One region of the Streptomyces sp. NPDC038280 genome, then DNA from elsewhere that is predicted to be linked to it. Evidence: predicted binding sites of a transcription regulator. Region 1 holds the regulator's gene; the other holds the start of a gene.
The links. Region 1 encodes HspR, which represses chaperone genes until heat shock. Its sites were predicted from a motif close to TTGAGNNNNNNNNNCTCAA; they were not measured.
Positions count from the first base shown of each region.

Region 1 (5,210 bases):
CGCGCGATGGGCCGGGCGTAGGGCCCGCCTTCGGATCAGCCCGGCCGTACGGGCACAGCACAGCGGCGCCATCGTGTTTCAGGTCCACGATGGCGCCGCTGTGTGGGGGAAGTACCTGAGCGATTTACAACGACGGGGGAACCGCTCAGGCACTGCGGGGGGTGGCGGTGGTGGTCTCGGGCTCGACCAGCTGGTGGTCGCGCTGGTCGAGATTGACGAAAATCATGCCGTACCGGATGGCACAGCGGACGGGCTGTGGGGCCCCTCGGGGCCGACGGAGGCAGCGGTAGGCGCGAATGTCCTCGTCTTCTCCGCGGGTGACGAGGATGGGCTCCCCGAAGAGGGTGACCATCAACGATTCGCCACGGTGCGGCACCGCGGTGACGAGATCGATGAAATGCCACCCGGATCGATAGGCCGAAGCCATCTCCCGGCGGAAGACCCGGTCGTCCGGCGGAACGGTCATGCGTCCGCGTCCATCGGTGCGGCGTCCCAGGTCGGCTCACCCTGAACGGCAGGAGCGAGGTCCCATGTGGGCTCCCCCTTGCCGGCGGGTGCGACGTCCCAGGTCGGCTCCCCCTTGACCGTGGGAGCGATGTCCCACGTCGGCTCGCCCGGAGCCGCTACCACGCTGTGTGCGGGTTCGCTGTCCCACGTCGGCTCACCGTTGGCAGCGACAGCGCCGAGAGCAGCCGCCGCAACAACAGCTATGGCGCTAAGTGCACGAACCATCCTGGTCATGGCCGATCTCCACCTCTTTTGATCATTACCTCCTCCCCCGCGCCTACGACGATGGCTCACTCCGAACGCTTCCACCAGCAAGTCCAGGCATCATGTTCCTGTAATGCAGGACCCTGAGGGGGGTGTAAATGCAGTCGAAAAGGGGCGATACGGATAACGGTCACAGTCATGGCGAGCTGTGCGATGCCGGAAAGCACCTGTACGCGACCGCTCTACGCGCCGGCCGGATAGCCCGGGCGGACGTCGAAGAGGTGCCGTGCCTGATAGACCTCGCCCTGCTGCACCCCGATCCGGACGACTCCCGGTGGCTCCGGCCCGTCCCGCCGTCGATCGCGCTGAACAAGCTGATACACCCCATCGAGCGGGAGATCCAGCAGCGGCGGCAGCTCGCGATCTCGCTGGCCGACACGTTCGAGCCATTCATGACCATCAACGCCCCGGACCCGTCGGCCACTCAGGCCATCAGCGTCCTGGAGGGTCTCAGTCTGATCAACGCCACGCTGGACCGCGTGATCAACGAGTGCACGGTGGAACTGCTCACCCTGCAGCCGGGCAGCGGGCGCACGCCCGAGGTGCTGAAGGACGGACTGCGCCGGGTGGAGCCGCTGCTCGACCGCGGTGTGCGGATGCGCACGCTGTACCAGCACACCGCCCGCCACCACTCGGCCACCATGGGATACGTCGAACGCATCGCGCCCTACGGCCTCGAGGTGCGCACCCTCGAGGAAATCATCGACCGGCTCATCATCGTGGACCGGAAGGTCGCCTTCATCCCGGCGCGAAGAGACCGGCGGGTCGCCCTGGAGCTGCGCCACGAGGGCCTTGTGCAGTACCTCGTGGGCGTCTTCGACCAGTTCTGGCTGCACGGTGTCCCCTGGGAGCACGAAGTCCCCTACACGCCGGCCGTGGACGGCATCAGCGGCGTGCAGCGCTCCATAGCCAAACTCCTCGTCGAGGGCCACGTCGACGAGGCCATAGCGCGCCGGCTGGGGATGAACGTCCGCACCTGCCGGGCCCACATCGCCAAGCTCGCCTCCGCCCTCGGCAGTGGCAGCCGGGCCCAACTCGGCTTTCTCATCGCACAGTCCGGAATGCTGGAACGGGATCATCAGGCATGCCCACTCACATCGCCCTCGACATCGACGCCGGGACCCTCCACGTGACCGGCGAGGGCCTGCCCTCCGTCGCGCTCGTACGGGCCCCCGGCACCACCCCGGACGTCCATGTCCCCATAGGTACCCGGGCGGCCGACCTGCTCACCCTGACCGTCGACGGGCGGTCCGCCCGCATCCTGCCCGCCAAGGGGCGGATCTCCCGGCGGTCCTACCGCGTCGACGCCGAGGTCGGCGGGGTGAACTACCGGCTGGTGCCCTGCTCGTACGTCACCAGCCGGCTGCTGAGGGACGGCCGGGCCCTGGGGGAACTGGACTCCACCGGCGACGGCACGGTCTCGGCCGACTGGCGGGACGACGCCAAGGTCCTCGGCCAGGACATCGCCGTGGGAACGGCGCTGGCCGCCGCCTTCGGGACGGGCGCGGCGCCGTGGTGGGAGTCGGCGCTCGACCTGGGCATCGAAATGATCACGTGACACGGGTGGCGGCGCGGACGCCGGGCGGCGCCGGGCCCAGGTGATAGGCCGGGTGGCCGGGCGCCGGGCCGGACGGCAGAGCAAGTGCCCAGGCGGCGCGGGCCCAGGTGATAGGCCGGCTGGCCCGGCGCCGGGTATGACGAAGGCCCCCTCCGTCGGAGGGGGCCTCGCCTCACGGGCCTACTCGGGTCGCTTCGGCCGCCAGACCACCAGCGCGCTCGCCTGCTGCACATCCTGATACGGCACCAGATCCCGCCGGTACGACGCGTGGACCTGGGCCTCGCGCTGGCGCAGCGTCGCCGCCGCGCCCTCCACGGCCGCCGACAGCTCGGCCACCCGGGACTGCAGCGCGGCGACCTGGTTCTCCAGCTCGATGATGCGCTTGATCCCCGCCAGGTTGATGCCCTCGTCCTGCGACAGCGCCTGCACCTGCCGGAGCAGCTCGATGTCACGGGCCGAGTAGCGCCGGCCGCGCCCCGCCGTACGGTCCGGGGAGACCAGGCCCAGGCGGTCGTACTGCCGGAGCGTCTGCGGGTGCAGGCCGGAGAGCTGGGCCGCCACCGAGATCACGTACACCGGCGTCTCGTCGGTCAGTTCATACGGATTGCGGCTGCGTCCCGGTCTGATGTCCATGACGTCAAGCTCCCTTCGCGGCCTGGAACAGCTCTGCCCTGGGGTCCTCACCCGCGGTCGCCTCGCGGTAGGTCTCAAGGGCCTCGCGCGCCTTGTCGTCGAGGTCCTTCGGCACGATGACCTCCACGGTCACCAGCAGATCCCCGCGGGTGCCGTCCTTGCGGACCGCACCCTTCCCACGGGCGCGCATCGTACGGCCGTTGGGCGTGCCCGCGGGCAGTTTCAGCGTCACCGGAGGGCCACCGAGGGTCGGGACCTTGATCTCGCCGCCGAGCGCCGCCTCGTCGAAGGTGACGGGCACGGTGACGGTGAGGTTGTCGTCCTTGCGGCCGAACACGGGGTGCGCGTCGACGTGCACGACGACATAGAGGTCGCCGGCCGGACCGCCGCGCTCGCCCGGCGCGCCCTTGCCGCGCAACCGGATCCGCTGCCCGTTGGAGACGCCCGCCGGGATCCGGACCTGCATGGTCCGGGACGACTTGGCGCGCCCGCTGCCGTGACAGACGTCGCAGGGGTCCTGGGCGATCAGCCCACGGCCCTTGCAGTCCACACACGGGTCGGTCAGCGAGAAGGAGCCGCTGCCGCCCCGGGAGACCTGCCCGGTGCCGACACAGGTCGGGCACACGCGGGGCGTGCCGTTCTTGTCGCCGGTGCCCGAACAGGCCTTGCAGGGCTGCTGGCTGGACATCCGCAGCGGGACCGTGGCCCCGTCGACCGCCTCGGTGAAGCTGAGCGTCACCTCGGACTCGATGTCCTGGCCGCGGCGCGGCTGGGTACGCGTACCCGGACCGGCGCCCCGGTTGAACAGGCCGCCGAACACGTCCCCGAGTCCGCCGCCGAAGCCGCCGGCGCCGCCCTGCCCCGGGCCCTGGGCGCCCCCGAAGAGGTCACCCAGGTCGAAGTTGAACGAGCCGCCGGCGCCGCCGGGCCCGGCCCGGAACCCGCCGTTGCCGAACAGCGCGCGGGCCTCGTCGTACTCCTTGCGCTTCTTCGGGTCACCGAGGACGTCGTTCGCCTCGGAGATCTCCTTGAAGCGCGACTCGGCGCCGGCGTCGCCCTTGTTGGCGTCCGGGTGGAACTCGCGGGCGAGCTTCCGGTACGCCTTCTTGATCTCTGCGTCCGTGGCGTCCTTGGGGACGCCGAGAACCTTGTAGTAGTCCTTCTCGACGAAGTCCTTCGTACTCATCGACGTCCCTCCTTCCACCGGGTCGCGTCAGCCCTCGTCCGGGCCACCGCTCTCCTCGTCGGACGACTTCTCTTCCTTCGCGGCCGGCGTCGCCCCTGGCTGGGGCTCGGCCACCGCCACCCGCGCGGGCCGGATGGTCCGCTCGCCGATCCGGTACCCCGGCTGCAGAATCGCCACGCAGGTCGTCTCGGTGACGTCCGGCGCGTAGCTGTGCATCAGGGCCTCGTGGATCGTCGGGTCGAAGGGCTCGCCCTCCTTGCCGAACTGCTGCAGGCCCATCTTCGCGGCGACCGTCTCCAGCGATTCGGCCACCGACTTGAAGCCGCCCACCAGCTCGCCGTGGTCACGGGCGCGGCCGATGTCGTCGAGCACCGGAAGGAGCTCGGTGAGGAGGTTCGCCACCGCGATCTCCTTGACGGTGATCCGGTCGCGCTCCACCCTGCGGCGGTAGTTCTGGTACTCGGCCTGGAGCCGCTGGAGGTCCCCGGTGCGCTCGGTGAGCGCGCTGCGGACCTGGTCCAGCTGGGCCGTCAGGCCGGCCGTCTGTGCTGCGTCCCCGGCCGGGGCCGCCGAGCCCTCCTCCGTGGAGGGGGCCTCGGCGGCTTCGGCGGCGTCGTCAGAGGCGGCGCCGGAGGGGACGTCGGGCTTCTCCTCGAAGCCCGGGGTCTCCTCCGTCATGCGGCGCCACCCTTCGCGTCCTTCTCGTCGTCCACGATCTCGGCGTCGACGACGTCGTCCTCGGCCTTGGCCTGACCCGCACCGGCACCGGCGTCGCCGCCGGCGGCCTGGGCGCCCTGGGCGTCGGCGTACATCGCCTGGCCGAGCTTCTGGGAGACGGCCGCGACCTTCTCGGTGGCCGTGCGGATCTCGGCGGTGTCCTCGCCCTTCAGCTTCTCCTTGAGCTCGGCGACCGCCGTCTCGACCTCGGTCTTGACGTCACCGGGGACCTTGTCCTCGTTGTCCTTGAGGAACTTCTCGGTCTGGTAGACGAGCTGCTCGCCCTGGTTGCGGGCCTCGGCGGCCTCGCGGCGGCGGTGGTCCTCCTCCGCGTACTGCTCGGCC
Region 1 covers NZ_JBVJYZ010000006.1:269,862-275,071, forward strand. The annotation lists gene ACZ7J0_RS16095 (pyridoxamine 5'-phosphate oxidase family protein) at 1-21, shown strand, start outside; gene ACZ7J0_RS16100 ((2Fe-2S)-binding protein) at 146-466, opposite strand; gene ACZ7J0_RS16105 (helix-turn-helix transcriptional regulator) at 870-1,904, shown strand; gene ACZ7J0_RS16110 (hypothetical protein) at 1,856-2,329, shown strand; gene ACZ7J0_RS16115 (heat shock protein transcriptional repressor HspR) at 2,510-2,962, opposite strand; gene dnaJ (molecular chaperone DnaJ) at 2,967-4,148, opposite strand; gene grpE (nucleotide exchange factor GrpE) at 4,176-4,826, opposite strand; gene dnaK (molecular chaperone DnaK) at 4,823-5,210, opposite strand, start outside.

Region 2 (5,210 bases), on a different contig from region 1:
GAAAACCCCCGGCGCCGTCGCGCCGGGGGTTTCCCTCTGCCCCGCGGCCCGGGGTGGGTAAGGATGGGGCGTATGTACGTGCACGGGAAGAGGCTGTTGCTGTGGTGCGTCGCCGCCGTCCTGACCGGATCCACCGCGTGCGCCGCGCCCGCCCGCTCGGCGGCGCCGGCGCGGGCCCCCGCGCCCACCCCCGGGACATCGGCGGCGCCCGGTGCGGGCCTGCCGTCGGTGGGCGTACTGACCGGCGAGGACGGCCACTGGTGCACGGCGAGCGTGGTGGACAGTCCGAAGGGCGACGTCGTCGCGACGGCGGCGCACTGCGTGTTCACGGACGGGGAGTACTTGGAGGACTTCTCGTTCGCCCCCGGCTTCCGCGGCCCGGGCGAGGGCACGGCCCCGTACGGCACCTGGAAGGTCCGGTCGGTGCAGGTCGACGACGGCTGGCGCGAGGCCGGTGACGAAGCCGTCGACTACGCCTTCCTCACCCTCGAGCCGGACGCGAAGGGGCGCAGCGTGCAGCAGGTGGTGGGCGGCGCGGCACCCGACTGGTCGTCACGGCCGGACCGCCGGGTGACCGTCGTCGGCTATCCGAACGCCGACCACAATCCGGGGAACACCCCGATCGCCTGCACGACGGACGCCACCGCTGATCCGGACCTGAAGGGCTCCATGGTGATGGAGTGCGCGGGCTTCTGGGACGGCACGAGCGGCAGCCCCTGGCTCGCCGACTACCGGGACGCACGCCGTCCGGGCCACCTGATCGGCGTTCTGAGCGGCGGCGACACGGACACCGAGTCGACGGCGGTGCTCTTCGGCGCACGGGCGCGGACGCTCTACGAGCGGGCGGCCCGCGCGTAGACGTTCCGCTCACACGCCGGGCCGGTCCCTCCCACCCGTCCAGGGGCAGGAGGAACCGGCCTCGCGCCGGGAGCTACGCCGCCGCCGTCACCAGCACCTCCGCCGGGGCGAGGGCGATCTCCAGGACCTGGCGGACGTCGGTCACCGGGTGGACCTCCAGCTTCTCCAGGATCTCGGCCGGGACGTCGTCCAGGTCGGCCTCGTTCCTCTTCGGGATCACGACGGTCGTGATGCCCGCCCGGTGCGCGGCCAGCAGCTTCTGCTTCAGACCGCCGATCGGCAGCACCCGCCCGGTCAGCGACACCTCACCGGTCATCGCCACGTCCGTACGGACCAGGCGCCCGGAGAGCAGCGACGCCAGCGCGGTCGTCATGGTGATGCCCGCGCTCGGGCCGTCCTTGGGGACCGCGCCCGCCGGGAAGTGGATGTGCACGCCCCGGTCCTTCAGGCCGGTCACCGGCAGCTCCAGCTCCGCGCCGTGCGACCGCAGGAAGGAGAGCGCGATCCGCGCGGACTCCTTCATCACGTCACCGAGCTGTCCGGTGAGCGTGAGTCCCGCCGCGCCCGTCTCCGGGTCGGCCAGCGACGCCTCCACGAAGAGGACGTCACCGCCGGCGCCGGTGACCGCCAGGCCGGTGGCCACACCGGGCACCGAGGTGCGCCGCTCGGCCGGGTCCTGCGCGGACTCGGGGACGTGGTGCGGCCGTCCGATGAGCGCCCGCAGATCGTCCGGGGAGATCGTGAACGGCAGCTTACGGTCGCCCAGTTCGTGCTGCGCCGCCACCTTCCGCAGCAGGCGTGCGATCGAGCGCTCCAGGGTGCGGACACCCGCCTCACGGGTGTACTCGCCGGCCAGCTTGCGCAGCGACGCCTCCTCCAGGACGACCTCGCCCGGCTCCAGTCCCGCGCGCTCCAGCTGACGGGGCAGCAGGTGGTCGCGGGCGATGACGACCTTCTCGTCCTCGGTGTAGCCGTCGAGCCTGACCAGTTCCATACGGTCGAGCAGGGCCTCCGGGATGGCTTCCAGGACGTTGGCCGTGGCGAGGAAGACGACATCGCTCAGGTCGAGTTCGACCTCCAGGTAGTGGTCCCGGAAGGTGTGGTTCTGCGCCGGGTCGAGGACTTCGAGCAGCGCGGCGGCGGGGTCGCCGCGGAAGTCGGAGCCGACCTTGTCGATCTCGTCGAGCAGGACCACCGGGTTCATGGACCCGGCCTCCTTGATGGCGCGCACGATACGGCCGGGCAGCGCGCCGACGTAGGTACGCCGGTGGCCGCGGATCTCCGCCTCGTCCCGGACGCCGCCGAGCGCGACGCGGACGAACTTGCGGCCCATCGCGTGTGCGACGGACTCGCCCAGCGAGGTCTTGCCGACGCCGGGCGGGCCGACGAGCGCGAGCACGGCGCCGCCCCGGCGGCCGCCGACCACACCGAGACCGCGTTCCGCGCGCCGCTTGCGCACGGCCAGGTACTCGGTGATGCGTTCCTTCACATCCTCCAGGCCCGCGTGCTCGGCGTCGAGGACGGCCTTGGCGCCCTGGATGTCGTACGCGGAAGCACTGTCATCGGTTCGCTCGTTCCACGGCAGTTCGAGGACGGTGTCGAGCCAGGTGCGGATCCAGGAGCCCTCGGGGGACTGGTCGCTGGACCGCTCCAGCTTCTCGACCTCCTTGAGGGCGGCCTCCCGGACCTTCTCGGGAAGGTCGGCGGCCTCGACCCGGGCGCGGTAGTCGTCCGGCTCGTCCTCGGTGCCGCTCTCTCCGTTGAGCTCGCGCAGCTCCTTGCGGACGGCTTCCAGCTGACGCCGCAGCAGGAATTCGCGCTGCTGCTTGTCGACGCCCTCCTGGACGTCCTTGGCGATGGACTCGGCGACCTCCTGCTCGGCGAGGTGGCCGCGCAGCTGCTCGGTGGCGAGCCTGAGCCGGGCGACCGGGTCCTCGGTCTCGAGCAGTTCGACCTTCTGGCCGGCCGTCAGGAAGGGCGAGTAGCCGGAGTTGTCGGCGAGGGCCGAGACGTCGTCGATCTGCTGGACGCGGTCGACGACCTGCCAGGCGCCGCGCTTCTTCAGCCAGCTGGTGGCGAGCGCCTTGTACTCGGTGACCAGCTCGTTCACCGAGCCGGGCAGCGGGTCGGGGACCGTCTCCTCGACGGTGGTGCCCTCGACCCACAGGGCCGCGCCCGGCCCTGTCGTACCGGCGCCGATCCGCACGCGGCCGCGGCCGCGGATGAGGGCACCGGGGTCGCCGTCGGAGAGCCGCCCCACCTGCTCCACGGTGCCGAGCACGCCGGTACCGGCGTACGTCCCGTCGATCCGGGGCACCAGCAGCACCTTGGGCTTGCTGCCCGCCGCGGCCGCCTGCGCGGCCTCGACCGCGGCACGCACGTCGTTGTCGGACAGATCGAGCGGCACCACCATTCCGGGCAGCACGACCTCGTCGTCGAGCGGCAGCACAGGCAGAGTGAGCGTCGAGTACTCCGTGGACTCAGCAGCCATGATCTCCCCTTCAGCAGTCAAGTTGAGCTATGCCGACTCAATGCTCGTGAGCCGTGGATTGTTCCCCTGCGGCTGTTCGCTCTGAGCGATCGCTCTCGAGCTGAGGGTCCCGCCGGGTGCGGCGGAGGGGTGGTCCTCTCCCGCCCGACCCGGCATGCTCGGGGCCATGACCATGCGCGGGCACGGACGAAACACGTGGTGCGCGGGGCTGTTGCTGGCCGTCGCGCTCGGAGTGACCGGCTGCGGGACCACGGCACCGCCGCCCCCGGACCGGTCGGCGCCGACCGGCGGCAGCGGGATGCCGTCACCGCCCGCCGAGGGACCCTCGGGCACTCCGGCGCCGGCGAAGCACACCCCCGACCCGGACGAGGTACTCGTCCATGTGAACGTCAGCGGCGGCTTCGCGGGCGTCAGCAACGACCTGACCGTCCGTTACGACGGGCGCTACACCTCCCGGTCGGGGACGAAGCCGGAGCGCACCGGCCGGATGTCCCCGGCCGAGGTCGGGACGCTGCGGGAGGCCCTGGAAGACCCCGCCTACGCCAAGGTGCCCGCCCGGCCCGCCGGGACGCCCGTCTTCGACGGCTTCCAGTATGTGATCGCGCATCAGCACCGGGTCGTCGTCACCGGGGACGGGGAGCGCCCGCCCGCTCTGGACCGGGTGCTCGCGGCGCTGCCCGACGACGCACGACTGACCAGCAAGTGACCCCTGCCAACAGCGCGAGCGGATGGCCCCAGTCGCTGAGCGGATCCTCGAACGCCAGCAGGTCACTGACCAGTACGAGCGAGGTCCCGCCGAGGAGGGCCGTCCGGGCCGGCGCGCGGAGCAGGCCGGCGAGTGCGCCGACGCAGGCGAGCAGCCCGAAGCTGATGCCGTAGTCGAGCCGGTGGAGCGACGACTCGGGCAGCCGCCCGGCCAGGACGGAGAGCCCGACCGGCACCTCGGTGGCGAGGGTCGCCACGACATGCCCGGCCAGGAAGACACCCGCCGTGCGCACCCCGCCGACGCGGCGCTCCAGGGCGGTGAGGACGAGGACGAAGCCGAGGGCGTACGGAGAGGCGAGGCCGCCCGCGATCCACAAGGCGCTGGCGACGAGGACGAGCAGCGGCGTGCGGGCGAGGTGGGCGGCGTCCGTGCTCGAACCCCGGAGCAGCGCGGCGACCGTGTCCGGGTCGCCGAACCGCGCGTACAGGGAGGTCGCGACGAGGACGAGGGCGTAGCAGAAGGTGAAGGGGGTGCCCGTGGGTGTGGGCAGGAGAGCGGCGGCCCGGGGAAGCGGGCGGCAGGCTCGGGACGGGGTGGCGGTCCGCTGGGACGGGAGAACGTTCAGCAGTGGAGCGCCTTCCTCGGGCGCCCCGGTCGCACGCCCCTCGGACACGCCGGACGCCGTGGCCCTTTCGGCCGTTCCGGGCGGGGGAAGCCGGTGCACCGCGCCAGATCCCTTCGTCCGCTGCCTGTCGACACGTCCCCCGGGTCCACCCTGCCCCACCCGCGGCGATCACCACTCCCCGCCTCCCGTGACCTCCGTCACGCCCCGAGTGGCCAATGCGCTTGTCCCGACCCGTGCCGTACGGGGAGGATGGGCCGACGGCGTCCGGGTACGCGAGACGTGTCCGGAACCGTCCGACACCTACCCGCACACGGCAGGAGGCTCCCCGCCATGTCCGCCCCCGTCACCCTCGACCGGCGCGAAGGACCGTACGGGGAGGTGGTACTGCGACGGGACGGGTCCCTCCTCCAGATCATCGCCAACGGCACGTTCCTGATGGACACGTCCGACGGCCGCTCCGAACGTCTGCTGATCGACGCGGCGGCCCAGGTTCTCGGCGGCGCCCCGGGCCACTCCGTCCTGATCGGTGG
Region 2 covers NZ_JBVJYZ010000022.1:51,075-56,284, forward strand. The annotation lists gene ACZ7J0_RS30455 (trypsin-like serine peptidase) at 73-858, shown strand; gene lon (endopeptidase La) at 932-3,349, opposite strand; gene ACZ7J0_RS30465 (hypothetical protein) at 3,516-4,055, shown strand; gene ACZ7J0_RS30470 (rhomboid-like protein) at 3,973-4,728, opposite strand; gene ACZ7J0_RS30475 (spermidine synthase family protein) at 5,011-5,210, shown strand, end outside.
Region 2: a site for HspR is predicted at 3,372-3,390, ahead of lon (endopeptidase La). Genes of this name have one in related genera too.